Regions from separate parts of the Paenibacillus sp. FSL R7-0273 genome, predicted to be linked through region 3. Evidence: predicted binding sites of a transcription regulator. Region 3 holds the regulator's gene; each other region holds the start of a gene.
The links. Region 3 encodes Rex, which represses fermentation and respiration genes when NADH is low (regulators of the CRP and FNR family bind a similar motif). Its sites were predicted from a motif close to TTGTGAAATATTTCACAA; they were not measured.
Positions count from the first base shown of each region.

Region 1: a site for Rex is predicted at 1,259-1,276, ahead of nirB (nitrite reductase large subunit NirB). Genes of this name have one in related genera too.
Region 2: a site for Rex is predicted at 1,462-1,479, ahead of R70723_RS08485 (phosphoketolase family protein). Genes of this name have one in related genera too.

Region 1 is NZ_CP009283.1:5,017,964-5,021,248, forward strand. It holds gene nirB (nitrite reductase large subunit NirB) at 1-1,155, opposite strand, end outside; gene R70723_RS21715 (hypothetical protein) at 1,414-2,112, opposite strand; gene ric (iron-sulfur cluster repair di-iron protein) at 2,342-3,052, opposite strand; gene R70723_RS21725 (hypothetical protein) at 3,185-3,285, opposite strand, start outside.
Region 2 is NZ_CP009283.1:1,972,148-1,975,432, forward strand. It holds gene R70723_RS31965 (MEDS domain-containing protein) at 1-1,307, opposite strand, end outside; gene R70723_RS08485 (phosphoketolase family protein) at 1,595-3,285, shown strand, end outside.
Region 3 is NZ_CP009283.1:4,734,143-4,737,427, reverse strand. It holds gene dinG (ATP-dependent DNA helicase DinG) at 1-827, shown strand, start outside; gene R70723_RS20355 (redox-sensing transcriptional repressor Rex) at 949-1,602, shown strand; gene R70723_RS20350 (amidohydrolase) at 1,589-2,890, shown strand; gene R70723_RS20345 (cell wall elongation regulator TseB-like domain-containing protein) at 2,956-3,285, shown strand, end outside.

The DNA of each region.
Region 1 (3,285 bases), 280 kb from region 3:
GCCTTGTTTCACAAGCTTCTGCAGATTTGCAGATTCGGTAACATCACCGAACAGTACAGCACCGACAATAACATTATCTTTGAGCAAAATCTTCTTATAGGTTCTTTTCCATTCGTCTTTAGCGGAGATCACGGTATGCTCCGGTGTATCTGTAAATTCGCCTGCCGAAAAGACATCCACGCCGGAAATTTTCAGCTTGGTCGATACAACCGAACCTTCATATGGCTGTGTGGCTGCTCCGCACAGGTGTTTTGCAAGCACCATGCCCTGCTCGAACAGCGGGGCTACCAGACCGTAGCAGGTTCCGCGGTGTTCGGTACATTCGCCGACAGAGTAGACATTCTCCATTGAAGTCTGCAGATAGTCGTTAACGACGATCCCGCGGTTCACGGTAATACCGCTGTCCTTAGCCAGCTGAGTGTTCGGCTTGATGCCAACTGCCATAACCACGAAATCCGCCTGCAGCTCCGAGCCGTCACTGAATCTCAGTCCGTTAACACGTTCATCTCCGGTCAGCTCTGCGGTCTGCTTGCCCATAGCGAACTTCACGCCTTGGCGCTTAAGCTCAGCCTGCAGCATCGACGAAGCCGTATGGTCCAGCTGACGCTCCATCAGATCCTCGAGCAGATGCACTACCGTCACATCCATACCGAGGTTAACCAGGCCCTTGGCTGCTTCAAGTCCGAGCAGACCGCCGCCGATAACTGCTGCTGTACGGTACTGCTTGGCAGCCGCCAGCATTGCATCACAGTCAGCAATGTCACGGAAGCCGACTACACCTTCCTTGGTGCTGCCCGGAACAGGCAGGATGAAGGAATTGGAGCCTGTTGCAATAATAACTTTATCGTAAGGAACAGCCAGTCCGTTTTCTGCGATGACCTGCCGGGCTTCCTCGTCAATCTTGACTACCGTCGTTCCTGTGTGCAGCGTAATATTATTGTCTGCATACCACTGGCGGTCGTTCAGAATGATATCCTCAATGCTTTTGCTGCCTTCAAGCACATAGGACAGCATAATCCGGTTATAGTTGGGGTGAGGCTCGCTGCCGAAGATCGTAATATCATAAGCGCCGCCCAGCTTCAAAATCTGTTCAATAGTCCCTACGCCCGCCATACCATTGCCTATCAATACTAATTTTTCTCTCTCCACTCTCACTGTTAAAACCTCCCCGAAGCTCTTTAAAATTCTTTGAATTTTATCTCGTACCTGAATTATACATTTTAAATTTAAATGGCATTTGTGATTACAATCACAATAATTGTGAATGTTTTCACAATATTACATGTCATGTAAGCTTACATATAGTTCGAAACAACACCTGAAGTTTGCAAAATAAATAGCCGGATTCTCTATAGCCAATAATGGCATATAGAAGAATCCGGCATAGTCTGCCTGCCTACAGATGACGTTCGCTTACCGCAGAACAAGGGAAATCTCCAGCTTGTCCTGGATCCGCAGCTTCATATCGATCCCGCTGTCCAGCAGCGTCTTGTCATTGAGCTTCAGCTTCCACTCTTCATTCGAGAGCGGCTTGTATTCTTTGACAGCAAGCAGTGTCTTGTTGTTCTCGGCCAGATGGGCCAGCCCGCTGCTCTTCAGCATTCCCCTCACCGTCAAATCCTCGGTATAAGGCATAACATAGGAGTGAGTCAGCTCAGGCTGGCTGCTTCCGCCGTTCACGGTCAGAATGACGGGCTGAAACTCAGCGTCCTGCAGAGGTTCGGCTGTAATCAGGATAGTATCCTCACGCTTTACCACAGCGTTTAGATCGGCTGCCTTTTTACCGTTTAGCTGTATCTGCCAAGCCATACCCGGACTGAGTGATATCTGATTCACTGTCTCAAGCGACTTCCCGTCTCCGGCAAAAGTGACCAGGCCGCTGGCAGCAAGCAGCCCTTTAATCGTAGTCTCCGGCTGATAGGCATCACTGATCTGACGGCCAGCGCTGCCGGTAAAATCTGCGTCCCCCACTTTCACAGCAAATATAGGCTGAACAGCATTGGCAGCAGCATTGCTATTTACCTCCGGCTTTCCGTTCAGGGCATCACAGCCCCCGGCAATTCCAATCAGCAAGAGTCCCAGACACACCCGCCACAGCAACTTCACTTGCATTTCTCCGGCACCGCCTTTATAGCCTGAACACAGCTTCCAGCAATTTATCAGGCTTGTAGTCTGTATGTATTAGTCTTATTAAAGGATAACGTAAAAAGACAGGCTTCTCAATCATACTGCTGTCATTTTGCGGAATATTTACTGCTGGAGACTGAAGAATGATTAGAAATAGTTAACTGCACCGAAAAAAGGCCCCCAAAGGGGCCATTACCATCACACACTGCTCCGCTTATTGATAACGCAGGAACAGGTTATTATTCTCCAGATGCACATGCTCAAAGGTCATGCCTTCCAGCTCCTCAAGACGGGCATAGGTCAGGCGGTAGGTTGTGCAGGCATGCGGCGGCGGAGTAAAGTCATTGGTAACCGCACGCAGCTCACGCAGAATTTCGCCGGCTCCTTCATGCTCCTGCTCCAGATTATGCAGCAGCTCATGCAGCTCAGCCAGTTTTTCTTCGCTCGGACTTTCACTGTAAGCCAGCATTTTAGGAAATTCCAATTCCTCTTCCTGTGCCGTATGCTTCAGCAGATCTTCACGCAGCAGGTTGAACAGGCGGTGTACTTCGGCCAGGTGCGGGGAATCCTCACCGTGCACGCGGAAGACCTTGGTTACATTCTGGCTGATCTGCGGAAGCTCTTCACGCAGGTAGCGGTGATGCTTGTTCACAATGTGCTCTACCAGTTCGCGCGGCGAAGCCTGATTCCATTTTGTATCCTCTTCAAGCACCGGATGCTCCTCCACCAGCTTGTGCAGGTCACTGAGCAGCCCCTCTGCATTCAGGCCCTTCTCTTCGGCTGCTTCAGTAAGCGGCTTTGCACCGCCGCAGCAGAAATCGATCCGCTGTCCTTTGAAGTAATCTGCTGCTTTCGGGAATTTCAGTACGATATCTCTTACAAAATCTTCACCGCTGAAGCTAAGCTGTTCAGTTGTATGGTTTATTTGATTGGCCGTCATAGTGGGCCCTCCCTCGTGTTATTGGTCTAGGTTCTTTCTTACCTCTACACAATAACGCCCGCAGGGGCACGGCCTAGTGATTAAACGCACTGAATATATAAAATTTTATTGAACGAATCACTCGATACGCTTAATTTTCCACTGTCCGCTGCTTGTTACCATTGTAAATTTCAGAGACCTTGAATAATCCCCGCTGTTCTGGGTTACCTTTATTATTT
Region 2 (3,285 bases), 2.8 Mb from region 3:
CGGATCTCTCCGTTCATCAGCGCCACAATCCGCTGGCAGATCGCCAGTCCCAGTCCGGTGCCTTCTGTCTGCCGGGTGATGCTGTTATCGGCACGGTAAAAGGGCTGGAACAGCCCGGCCTGCTGCTCCGCAGGGATGCCGCTGCCGGTATCCTGTACATGAAATTGCAGCCGGACTCTATCAGTAGTTGCTGACAGAAGCTGTACGGCAACAGTAATATGTCCCTCCTCCGTAAATTTCACCGCATTCCCCAGCAAATTCAGCAGCACCTGGCGCAGCCGTCCGTCATCCCCGATAACAAGCTCGGGAATAGTATTGCCGATGGATACATTAAGCTGCAGCTGTTTGTTACGGATAGCCACAGTCAGCAGCTCTAGCGTCTCGGCAATGGATTCCCGCACACTGAACGCCTCGGCCAGCAGCTGTCCGAAGCCGGTCTCCAGCTTGCTGTAATCGAGAATATCATTGACGATCCGCAGCAGAGATTTTCCGCTTTTTTGGATGGTGGCAACATACTCCTTCTGCTCTTCCTCCAGCCCGGTTGCAGCCAGCAGCTCTGCCATGCCCAGCACACCGTTCATCGGCGTTCTAATCTCATGGTTCATCATGGCGATGAACTCATTTTTGGCCTGATTGGCCATTTGCATAGCTTCCTTTTCGATCAGCAGATGCTTCTGCTCATTCAGCAGCTGTCTTTGTATAGACAGGGACGGAAAAATGATTTCCTCTGCTGCCTGATGCTTATAAAGAGGCGATTTATAAAACTCGGTATCCGTCATAACATACTCATGCTCTCTGATAAGCCCGGTCTGCAGAGAAGCAGAAATCACGTGTGCATTATAGGCGCATACAGATACCATCCCGTATTCCCGCACGAAATCGGCTGTCTGCCGCTCATAGGCCATCAGATTTTCCCGGATGGTGAGCTCATTGTGCTCTCCCCAGGTCAACACATTGGCCCAGGTGCGGAGGGAATAGTCTTTATGCTGAATTGTTGCGGTTATTTTCTCAAAATGAGAGACGATGTGCTGGAAATTGAAATCCCCCCGGGAACCGTAATATTCAATGTTGTCAGCATAATGAAGATAGTGAAGCCTGCCGGCCAGGCTGCTGCCCAGCTTGTCCAGGATAGCCTGATAAACATCGGCCTGCTCAATAAGCAGAATGTGATGGCCAAGCTCAATTGCCGTTGTGATATAAGAAAGAGCATTATCAATATAACGATCGTAATCCTCAAACAAATAGATGATATGTCCGCCGTCTGTAACACTTGTTAAAGAATTTATCGTTATTGTCTGTCTGCTCATAGTCGGGCTCCTCATAGCTGCAAGTTTATCTATTACTATAATTGAAAAAAATATCTTCGTCACTTTTTCCTTTATGATGTTTTGGATGTAAAAAACTGGCGAAAGGCATAGTGGACGAGCATTTTCCCAGGCAATTACCTGCACATTTCATACTATGTTCAAAATTTCACAAAATTGGACCGTATCACTTGTCTAAAAGGTTGTATTTATTTTATTCGGAGGTATGATGTACCTGTAGAGAAAAAAGATTGGCAATTATAAATACAATCACTTAGGGAGTGGAGAAAATGGGATTATCGACCATGGGTGTTGATTACTCATCAAAAACGTATCTGGAGAAGCTGGACGCCTACTGGCGGGCAACAAATTATATTTCCGTAGGGCAGCTGTATTTAAAAGACAATCCGTTGTTAAGAGAACCGCTGAAGGATGCCGATGTCAAAATCAAACCAATCGGGCACTGGGGCACCATCCCGGGCCAGAACTTCATTTACGCGCATCTTAACCGTGTTATTACCAAATATGATCTGAATATGTTCTACATAGAAGGACCGGGCCACGGCGGCCAGGTTATGGTATCCAACTCCTACCTGGACGGAAGCTATACCGAAATTTATCCGGAAATCACCCAGGACATCCCCGGTCTCAAAAAGCTGTTCAAGCAATTCTCGTTCCCTGGCGGCGTTGCTTCCCATGCAGCACCTGAAACCCCGGGATCTATCCATGAGGGCGGTGAACTGGGCTATTCGCTGTCTCACGGCGCCGGTGCTATCCTCGACAATCCGGACCTGATCTCGGCAGTAGTGATCGGAGACGGCGAAGCTGAAACCGGACCGCTGGCCGCTTCCTGGTTCGCCAACCGCTTCATCAACCCTGTTACGGACGGAGCTGTGCTGCCGATCCTGCACCTTAACGGCTTCAAGATCAGCAATCCGACCATTCTGTCCCGCCAGTCACGGGAAGAAATTACCGCGTACTTCACTGGCATGGGCTGGGAGCCGTTCTTTGTCGAAGGTGAAGATCCGGAGCAGATGCACCCTGAAATGGCCAAGGTACTGGATACCATTGTGGAAAGAATTGCAGCCATCCAGAAAAATGCGCGTGAAAACAACGATCTTACCCGTCCGCTATGGCCGATGCTCGTCTTCCGTTCCCCTAAAGGCTGGACCGGACCGGCGCAGTGGGATGGCGTACCGAACACCGGCTCGTTCCGGGCCCACCAGGTACCGATTCCGGTGGATCAGAAGAATATGAAGCATGCCCCGGCGCTGCTGGACTGGATGCACAGCTACAGACCGGAGGAGCTGTTCGATGAGAACGGCCGCCTGTTTGCCGAAATCGCGGAAATTTTGCCTGCCGGCGACAGCCGTATGGGCATGAACCCTGTTACCAATGCAGGTAAACTGATCAAGGACCTGAACTTACCTGACTTTGCCGACTATGCGCTGGACAATGCTGTTCCGGGTCAAGTGGTAGCACAGGATATGGCTGTTCTCGGTAAATATCTGAAGGAGGTTGTGCTGCGCAATGAGCAGGGCCGCAACTTCCGGATCTTCGGACCGGATGAAACGATGTCCAACCGTCTCGCGCCTGTGTTCGAAGTGACCAAACGCCAATGGCTGGATCAGATTATTGAGCCAAATGATGAATTCCTGGCTTCCTACGGCCGTGTTATCGACTCCCAATTGTCAGAGCATCAGGCAGAAGGTTTGCTTGAAGGGTATGTTCTGACCGGCCGCCACGGCTTCTTCCACAGCTATGAAGCCTTCCTGCGCGTGGTGGATTCGATGATTACCCAGCACTTCAAATGGCTGCGCAAGGCAACCGATCAGGGCTGGCGTGCCGATATCCCGTCACTGAATATCGTGGCAACCTCGACTGTATTCCAGCAGGACCACAACGGCTACACTCATCAGGACCCGGGTCTGTTAGGCCACCTTGCTGACAAGAAGCCGGAATTCATCCGTGAATATCTGCC
Region 3 (3,285 bases):
TCAAAGAGCTGTTCTTCGATAAGAAGAAGAGTATAACGCTGACCTCGGCCACCCTGTCTGTAGATAAATCCTTCCAGTTCATGATAGATAATCTCGGCCTGGGAGAGGCTGTAGAGCAGGACAGGCTGATGACCGCACTGCTGCCTTCACCGTTTAATTACCGCGAGCAGGCGCTGCTTGTAATACCTCGGGATTTTCCTAGTGTGAAGGGCAGTGTAGGCGATGCCAGGTTTGTTGACCGGCTTGTGCACTCGCTTGCTGAGGCTGCAGTGGCAACCAAAGGGCGCATGCTGGTGCTGTTCACCTCCTACAAAATGCTGAGGCAGGTCTACGACCCGCTCAAGGAAGCGCTGGCTACTGAAGACATCGCAGTGCTGGGACAAGGAGTGGAGGGGGGCAGCCGCAGCAAGCTGATCCGCCGCTTCCAGGACAGCCCTGCAGCTGTTCTGCTTGGCACGAGCAGCTTCTGGGAGGGTGTGGATATTCCCGGAGATGCGCTGACCTGCCTGGCGATAGTCAGGCTGCCGTTCCAGCCGCCGAACCATCCGCTTGCAGAAGCGAAGTCGGAGCTGCTTCAGGCCCAGAAGAAGAATCCGTTCATGAAGCTGTCAGTGCCGCAGGCGGTTATCCGCTTCAAGCAGGGCTTTGGCAGGCTGGTTCGCACCGCCCAGGATCGGGGAATTGTCATTGTATATGATACCAGGGTAATAGAGTCTTATTACGGGAAGTATTTCCTGTATTCGCTGCCGGGTCCCAAGATGGAGCATATGCTGACCGACCAGATGGTTCCGAGAATCGAGGAATGGCTGGAAGGCGGTATTTCATAACCTTTTTACGTCATTATCTAATATTTGTCTAGTGCCGCAACCGCCTCCTGTGAATAGATGAGGGAGATGGTTGCGGATTTCATACACAGCAGAGTTATACTAAAATTTAGGAGGAGAAGACATGAAATCGGACAAAATATCGGAGGCTGTCGTCCGCAGGCTCCCTGTGTACCTGCGTTTCCTGAATGATCTCCAGAAGCGCGAAATTGCAACCGTTTCTTCCCAGGAGCTGGGACAGAAGCTGGATCTTAATCCGGCGCAGATCCGTAAGGATCTCGCTTATTTTGGAGATTTTGGCCGGAAGGGCATCGGCTATGATGTATCCTATCTGATCGAAAAAATCCGTCACATCCTCAAGCTGGACCAGCAGATCAACGTAGCTCTGGTCGGGGCCGGTAACCTGGGCCATGCCCTTTCGAATTACAATGCTTACCTTAAGGATACAATGAAAATTACTGCAGTATTCGACTCCTATGCACCCAAGGTGGGCCAGAAGATCAACTCCCTGACGGTTCAGCCGATGGAGGAGCTTGGACGGACCATCCGTGAGCAGGGAATCCGGATCGGCATCATAACCGTACCGGACAGCGAAGCGCAAAATGTTGCTGATATTCTGGTGGAATCGGGCATTGAGGCCATTCTTAATTTTGCGCCGGTTATTCTGAAGACACCGTCGTCCATCCGCATTCATGCGGCTGACTTTACAACGGATCTGCAGAGCCTTGCCTATTATTTGCATGACGGAAAGGAAGAAGTTAAAGATGAACAGCAATAAAACGATAATCGAGGGCGGGCGGTTTCTGGTACCCGGCTCCATTCAGCCTGTGCTGAGCGGTTATATGATGATAGAGGACGATCTGATCACTTACATAGGGGAAGATAAGCCTGCGGCCGGAGAAGGCGTCCTGACGGTCGATGGCAGCCGTCTGCTGTTCATGCCGGGACTGGTCAACACCCATGGCCATGCGGCGATGTCGCTGCTGCGCGGATATGGTGACGATATGGTGCTTCAGAGCTGGCTGCAGGAAAAGATGTGGCCGATGGAAGCGAAGTTTACTGGCGATGATGTGTACTGGGGAACCGCCTTGTCTGTGCTTGAAATGCTGAAGGGCGGAACTACAACCTTCCTGGACATGTATGATCACATGGACCGGGTGGCAGAGGTTACAGAGCAGTCTGGTATCCGCGGAGTACTTATGCGCGGCGCCATCGGCCTGTGCCCTGAGGATGTGCAGAACCAGAAGCTCGCGGAAGCTGTGGAGTTTGCGCGTAACTGGCACGGCAAAGCGGACGGCAGAATTACAGCCATGCTCTCGCCGCATGCTCCATACACCTGTCCGCCGGACTTCTTCATGAAGTTTGTACAGGCAGCCCATGATCTGGATCTGCCGATGCATACCCATATGTCCGAGACACGTCATGAAGTGGAACAGAATGTAGCAGATTACGGTCTTCGTCCGGTTGCGCATCTGGAAAAGCTGGGTATGTTCACCCGCCCTTCCCTGATTGCCCACGGCGTCCATCTGAATGATGAAGAAATTGAAATTCTGGCCAAATACAATGTCGGAGTATCTCATAATCCGGGCAGTAACCTGAAGCTGGCGAGCGGAGTTGCCCGTGTGCCTGAGCTGCTGAAGGCAGGAGTCAAGGTCTCGCTCGGCACCGACGGGGCAGCCAGCAACAACAATCTGGATATGTTTGAGGAGATGCGGCTGGCGGCACTGATCCATAAAGGGGTCAGCGGTGATCCGACGGCTGTTCCTGCACCGGAAGCGCTGCTGATGGCGACAGAATACGGGGCGGCCTCGATCTACCTGAACAATGTCGGCCGTCTGGCTGCAGGGATGAAGGCGGACTTTATTGCGATTGATATTGACCAGCCGCACCTGCTGCCGCATTCCGACCTGCTCTCACATGCTGTATATTCGGCCAGTGCAAAGGATGTAGAGCATGTCTGGGTTAACGGTAAGCAGGTTGTGAAGCACGGCCAGTGCCTGACGCTGGACGAAGAGGAAATCCGTCGGAAGGCGCAGGAAACCTTTGAAAGCCTGCTCAAGCGGTAATGTATTACGCTGCTACGGGTAATCCGTTGGCGTACAGAGTTTTATAGAGGAAAGGGAGCTGCGCTTTGAGGAAAAGGAAAAAATGGCTTCCGCTGGCGGTCAGTGCGGTACTGCTCCTTTTGTTCGGACTCGGGCAGTTCTATGCCTATATTATGAAGGACCAGTGGGCTGAGCGCAGCGCGGCCAAGGAAGTGGCCAGAGCCCGTGCAGGGCTGACTGAAGTGACCAAGGCCCAGAAGTCTGTCTGGGACGAAAACTCGTCTTATTGGGTGCTTACAGGCACCAATGAGGCCGGAACCAAGCTGATGGTCTGGGTCCGCTTTACACTTGACGGTAAGCCGGCAGGGGGCGACAACGATATTTATGCTGCCGAGCTGGCCAGCGGCACTTCAGAG